DNA from 2 places in the Limosilactobacillus agrestimuris genome. Region 1 is predicted to be linked to the other one. Evidence: a T-box and tRNA genes for the amino acid it is inferred to sense, from the RefSeq annotation. Region 1 holds a T-box; the other holds one or more tRNA genes.
The links. A T-box is a leader RNA that pairs with one kind of tRNA and senses whether it is charged. The one in region 1 lies ahead of leuS (leucine--tRNA ligase), so its partner is inferred to be a tRNA-Leu.

Region 1 (3,430 bases):
TTAACTTTCTTGTGGCCAGCATTATGTTCGTCAAGCCATTCAATCATCTTCTTCTTGGCATCTGCAATGTTTAACCCATCCAAGAAGCCTGAATTAATGTGTTTACCATCACCATCAAAAGCACCTTCTGAAAGATCAGCCCCTTCAATGATTGGTTTAATTGGCAAATCAAACTTCTTGGCAAAATCGTAGTCACGTTGATCGCCAGATGGAACTGCCATTACAGCACCAGTACCGTAAGAAGCTAAAACATAGTCACTGATCCAAATTGGTAATTTTTCACCATTAACTGGATTAATAACGTAAGAACCAGTAAATACCCCAGTCTTATCCTTATTCAAGTCAGTCCGTTCAAGATCAGAACGACGGGAAGCTTCTTCTTGGTACTTCTTAACTGCTTCCTTATTTTCTGGAGTAGTTAATTGATCAACTAATTCTTGTTCAGGGGCAAGTACAACATAGGAAGCTCCAAATAAGGTATCTGCACGAGTAGTAAAGACTTCAATCTTAGTATCTTCATCACCAGCAACTGGGAAGTAAACAGAAGCACCTTCTGAACGACCAATCCAGTTGCGTTGCATTTCCTTAACACTCTCTGGCCAATCAACCAAATCAAGATCATCAATCAAGCGGTCAGCATAGGCAGTAATCCTCAAAACCCATTGCTTCATTGGCTTCCGGTAAACTGGGTAACCACCACGCTTGGTCTTTCCATCTTCAACTTCTTCGTTGGCAACAACGGTTCCCCCCATAAAGTCTGGGGCCCAGTTAACCATGATCTCACTTTCGTAAGCCAAGCCCTTCTTATAGAGTTGTTCGAAAATCCATTGAGTCCACTTGTAGTATTCAGGATCCGTTGTGTTAACTTCACGGTCCCAGTCATATGAGAATCCGAGTGATTGAATTTGGTTACGGAAATGATCAATATTCTTATTAGTAAAACTCTTTGGGTTATGACCAGTCTTCAATGCATATTGTTCTGCTGGCAAACCAAAGGCATCCCAACCCATTGGGTGTAAAACATTGTATCCTTGCATCCGCTTCATCCGTGACATTACATCAGTAGCGGTATAACCTTCTGGATGACCAACGTGGAGTCCCTGACCTGATGGGTAAGGGAACATATCTAAGGCATAGTACTTCTTTTGATCTTTGTTCAAATTAGCCTTAAATGTTTCATTCTTTTTCCAGAAACGTTGCCACTTATTTTCAATGGCAGTATGATCGTAAGCCATATCTTTCTCTCCTTTATTTAATAAACAATTTTCCTGTTTGATCGTATTAAAAAAGTCTCGTAGAAAATCTATTCTACGAGACGAAATAATTCCGCGGTACCACCCGAATTCCATGAATTAATCATGACACTTCACGCCATAACGCGGCAAACGTTACTACCTACTCTAATTTTAGCAGTAATTTTCTTGGACGAGTTCATTGTTAATAATTCCCGTGTTCACAGCACCACACGATCTCTGAAGAATTAAGTAACAACTACTACTTCCAATTCGATCAAATATTTAATGATATTCTAACAATCAATATTCTTAAATGCAAGCACTAGCTTAGCCGAGAATCTTCTTTAATTCATCAACCTTATCTAGTTGTTCCCATGGTAGTTCAACATCTGTCCGACCAAAGTGACCGTAAGCAGCAGTTGGTTCATAAATTGGCCGCTTCAAGTCAAGCATCTTAATAATCCCTGCAGGACGAAGATCAAAGACTTTACGTACTGCGGCAATTAATTCTGCTTCACTCCGCGTACCAGTGCCATAAGTATCAATTGAAATTGATACTGGTTCTGCAACACCAATAGCATAAGCAACTTGGATTTCAAGCTTCTTTGCATAGCCAGCAGCAACCAGGTTCTTAGCAATATACCGGGCAGCATAACTAGCTGAACGGTCAACCTTGGTAGCATCCTTACCAGAGAAGGCCCCACCACCATGGTGAGCAGCACCACCATAAGTATCAACAATAATCTTACGACCAGTTAAACCGGCATCCCCTTGAGGGCCACCGATAACAAAACGACCGGTTGGGTTAATGAAGTATTTAGTTTGATCATCAAGGTATTCAGCGGGAATCACAGCTTTAATAACTTGTTCCATAACGTCCTTCTTGATTTGATCAAGTGAAACTTCTGGATCATGTTGAGTACTCAAAACAACAGTGTCAACACGTAAAGGCTTATCATTTTCGTCGTATTCAACAGTAACTTCAGCCTTTGCATCTGGACGTAAGTAAGGAATTACCTTGTCCTTCCGTAACTTAGCAATCCGTTGCATTAACTTATGACTAAGCATCAATGTCAATGGCATGTACTCTGGTGTTTCATCAGTAGCATACCCAAACATTAACCCTTGATCACCAGCACCAATTTGATCAAGCGGATCGGCATCCCCTTCGCGGGTCTCAAGAGAGTCATCTACCCCTTGAGCAATATCAGGTGATTGTTCATCGATTGCCGTAATCACAGCACAGTTATCAGCATCAAAGCCATACTTACCATCAGTATAACCAATGCGCCGAATAGTATCACGAACAACCTTTTGAATGTTGACGTAAGCCTTGGTTGACACTTCACCAAAGACTAGGACAAGGCCAGTAGTGACAGAAGTTTCAACAGCGACCCGTGAATCCGGATCTTGTTCAAGCATTGCGTCTAAAATAGCATCACTGATTTGATCAGCAATCTTGTCAGGATGTCCTTCAGAAACAGATTCTGAAGTAAATAAATGTTTTTCTACCATGTGTATTAATTCCCCCATATGCAAGTTGCAATTGAAACATTTAGTGGTTACAAGGCATCTTCACAACAATTGTGAATCCTATCGGGAATTTGCTTTATAACGAGAACCATCTTAGCATAATTCACTCGTTAGATTCAAACATAAATTCTTTACTCTTCACGAGCATTAACCATTCCAACTGCCGTCATAAACGAATAGGCTGTCGTCGGTCCAATAAATTGAAAACCATCCTTTTTCATTTTCTGGGCCATTTTCTTTGATTCCGCTGTTTGTGCAGGAAGTCGTTGACCGTTTAGGTGTAAACGTTGCGGCTTAAAATTAACAAATGACCATACGTAGTTATTAAACGTTTCGCCGTTTGCCAATAGTTCTTGAATTACTTTTGCGTTGTTAATCGTCGCCATAATCTTTCGCCGGTTTCGAATAATTGTTGCATCATTCATTAAGCGTTCAAAATCATCATGACCAAATTTAGCAACCTTTGCCGCATCAAAATGAGCAAATGCAACATCAAATGCTTTTTCTCGTTTCCAAATTGTCGACCATGATAACCCAGATTGAAAGAGTTCTAGTGTCAACATTTTAAATAGTTCGCGATTATCATGTTCGGGAAGTCCCCATTTTGTATCATAATAATTACGCATTAATTCAGATGTTTCAGCCCATAAGGGACGTTTCAC
Region 2 (3,430 bases), on a different contig from region 1:
AAGTACATCCAACTTTCTACGTCTGATAACTCATCACGATAATCATGAGTTTCTCCTTGAGGAAGGTAGTTTTCCTTATTCAAACTTGGAATTTGGTTGCTGTAATCATGCGTGTGACAAACACCTTCATAGTGAACCAAACGGCTATCATCATGTTCCTTATAGAATTGTTTCATAGCTACAAGGTTATCACCGGCAAATGATTCATTCCCAAGTGACCAGAAAAGAATTGCGGTATGGTTTTTGAAGAATTCATAGTTACTTCGTGCACGGTCAACAACAACTTCTCGCCATTGAGGAACTGAACCAGGAACATTATATGATGGTTCAACTGCCCCCATCTTTTGCCAGGTAGCGTGTGACTCAAGGTTATTTTCGGCCATCATGTAAATTCCATTTTGATCACAAAGGTAATACCAAGGGATCTGATCTGGATAGTGACATGTCCGGACAGCATTAATATTATTTTCTTTGAAGGTATGGATATCACTAAGCATATCCTTCATTGTGACTGAACGACCACGGTGATCATCCCACTCGTGACGGTTAACCCCATTAATAATAAGGCGCTTCCCGTTTAACAGGACAACGTGTTCTGGGCTAATTTCAATCCTCCGGAAACCAAATTGGTAAGGAACCAATTCAAGAAGGTTTCCTTTAGCATCCTTAACTTCGATCAAAAGTTGATAGAGGTATGGATCATGGTTATCCCAAAGATGAAGATCCTTAAATTCGTGCGGTTCAACTGTAACTTTTTCGGTAACTGGCTTTGTTTCATCAAGTAAGGTCTTACCATCATGATCCCTTACCACAAGATGGACATTACCAGCTTGCTCGCCAGCAAAAGCAAGATCAATTGACAACTCACCATCACGGTAATTATCAGCTACCCGTGGCTTTAAGGTAAAGTCCTCCAGGTGAGTTACCGGTTGGGCAAGTAGTTCAACGCTCCTAAAAATACCAGAGAAACGGAACATATCCTGATCTTCAATCCAGGAAGCGGTACTGTGCTTAAATACTTCTACTGCTATCACGTTATCTTCATCCTGGATGTATGGTGTCAAATCAAATTCAGACGGCGTAAAGCTATCCTCTGCATATCCAACAAAGTGACCATTAAGCCACAGGTACATTGACCGTTCAACGCCTTCGAAGCGAACCCGAATTTGCTTCCCCCGAAGTTCATCATTTAAGTCAAAATGCTTCAGGTAAAGGCCAACGGTGTTATCATTCCCCTCACTAAACGATCCCTCTTCAGGATCATCCTGGCTCAAGGCATAAGCAGGACGCCGAAAAATCTTTCCTTCCCACGGCATCAGGGTATTAATGTAATTATTCTGTGTATAATCACTTAATTCAATTTCACTAGGAACTTCAATGTGCCCAAAGTTACTAGCGTCAAAGTCAACTTTATAAAAATCCTTAACCCTTTCTTGAGGCGTTTGGGCAAACTTAAACTGCCACTGACCATCCAAGCTTTGTTCAAAACTACTTTTATGCTGTTGCCACTCTGCATAATTACGGTAGAAATGATGGTCACTATGTGCCGGTAACTGATTAACCCGGAAGATCTCTGGGTCATCTAACCATTTTATCTCTGCTTCCATCGACGAAAGTCCTCCTCAAAAATCATTACAGTTTAAGTATAGCGCTTTCATAGCTGTAAAGATAGGATTTTATAGACAGGATAAATTAATAATGGCTATTTTCTTTGTTAAAAGCTAAACTCAGTTCAATTTTAAACGAAAAAAGCACTTAACTAAAAGTTAGGTGCTTTTTGTTAGTGCGGCCGAGAGGACTTGAACCTCCACGGTCATAATCGACCATAAGATCCTTAATCTTACGCGTCTGCCAGTTCCGCCACGGCCGCATATCAACCAACGAGTATTATTATAGCAAGATACTTATTCGTTGGCAACAACTTTTTTCAATTTTTTTGAATAAAATGGTGACCACACCGACGACACACGTACCGATTAGTATTAAACCGGCGTTGGCGAACAATTGGGACCCCACATCCTGTACATTGGTAACGCCAATAATGGTGTGTTCGCTGCCTGGCCTTACTCGTTACCGGAGCATATCGTGAACCACCTACACGAGTAAGTAACTGACGAAAATCCGCACTTCGGTGATGATAATCACGGCCAGTCAAGTGTAAATGGTAGTGACAAAGTTCATGAAGAACCACCCGCTTTAAGTTATCCAAATCAAATTCGGTATACATTAAAGGATTAATATCAATATGGTGATCATCGAGGTGGTAACGCCCACCAGTAGTTCGTAAACGGGAATTAAAGAAGATCCGATGCAGAAATGGCCGCTGGAAATATTCCACCGACCATTCTTTAGTTAGCTCTTGTAATTGCTGATTATGCATCTGCTTCATCTTGTGGTGCAATCATTGTTAATTGAATCCGCTGGCGCTTGAGATCAACATCTTCAATCCAAACATCCACAATATCACCAACTGAAACCGCAGCACGGGGATCCTTAATGAATTGCTTACTCATCTTTGAAACGTGAACTAGGCCATCATGCTTTACGCCAATATCAACAAAGGCACCAAAGTCCACAACGTTTCTAACAGTTCCCTGGAGTTTCATCCCAGACTTAAGGTCATCAATCTTCATTACATCCTGACGAAGTAGTGGTGCTGGCATTGAATCGCGCAAATCACGACCCGGCTTTTGAAGTGAAGCAATGATATCCTTCACCGTTTCTTCACCGGCCTTTTCGGTAGTAAAGTCATCAATATTGATCTTCTTTAACTGCTCTTCAGCGGCTGACGAGCCAAGATTATCAACATTAATCTCGGCGGTTTCCATGATCTTCTTCGCAATTGGGTAACTTTCCGGATGAACATCAGTATTATCAAGCGGGTTATCCCCGTTAATAATCCGCAGGAACCCAACAGATTGTTGGTAAGCTTTTGGTCCTAACCTTGGAACATCTTTCAATTGCTTCCGGTTAGTATACTTACCGTGTTCATCACGGTACTTAACGATATTTTTAGCAGTCGTCTTATTCAGACCAGAAATCTGAGTGAGAAGCTGGTAACTTGCAGTATTAAGGTTAACCCCAACCCGGTTAACGGCTCGCTCCACAACAGCATCCAGTTCACCTGAAAGTTCTTTTTTCGGCAAGTCGTGTTGGTACTGGCCAACACCAATCGCCTGTGGCTCAATCTTAACTAATTCAGCAAGTGGATCCTGAAGCCGTCGACCAATACTGATCGCACTCCGTTGTTCAACATGAAGATCAGGGAACTCATCCCGTGCCTCCTTACTTGCAGAGTATACAGAGGCACCGGCTTCATTGACAATTACATAATAAACAGGCCGCTTGATCTTCTTCAGAGTGTTCACAACAAACTGTTCAGATTCCCGACTGGCTGTCCCGTTACCGATCGCGATCATTTCAACATGGT

Region 2: it has a tRNA-Leu gene. The T-box ahead of leuS (leucine--tRNA ligase) is inferred to sense a tRNA for this amino acid. The anticodon was not compared.

The regions. Positions count from the first base shown of each region.
Region 1 covers NZ_CALPCW010000004.1:120,081-123,510, forward strand. The annotation lists gene leuS (leucine--tRNA ligase) at 1-1,235, opposite strand, end outside; T-box leader at 1,309-1,519, opposite strand; gene metK (methionine adenosyltransferase) at 1,563-2,750, opposite strand; SMK box riboswitch at 2,748-2,855, opposite strand; gene NFR46_RS04400 (DNA-3-methyladenine glycosylase I) at 2,900-3,430, opposite strand, start outside.
Region 2 covers NZ_CALPCW010000014.1:27,157-30,586, forward strand. The annotation lists gene NFR46_RS08275 (glycoside hydrolase family 2 TIM barrel-domain containing protein) at 1-1,607, opposite strand, end outside; tRNA gene NFR46_RS08280 (tRNA-Leu) at 1,785-1,870, opposite strand; gene NFR46_RS08285 (SprT family protein) at 1,928-2,380, opposite strand; gene NFR46_RS08290 (Tex family protein) at 2,373-3,430, opposite strand, start outside.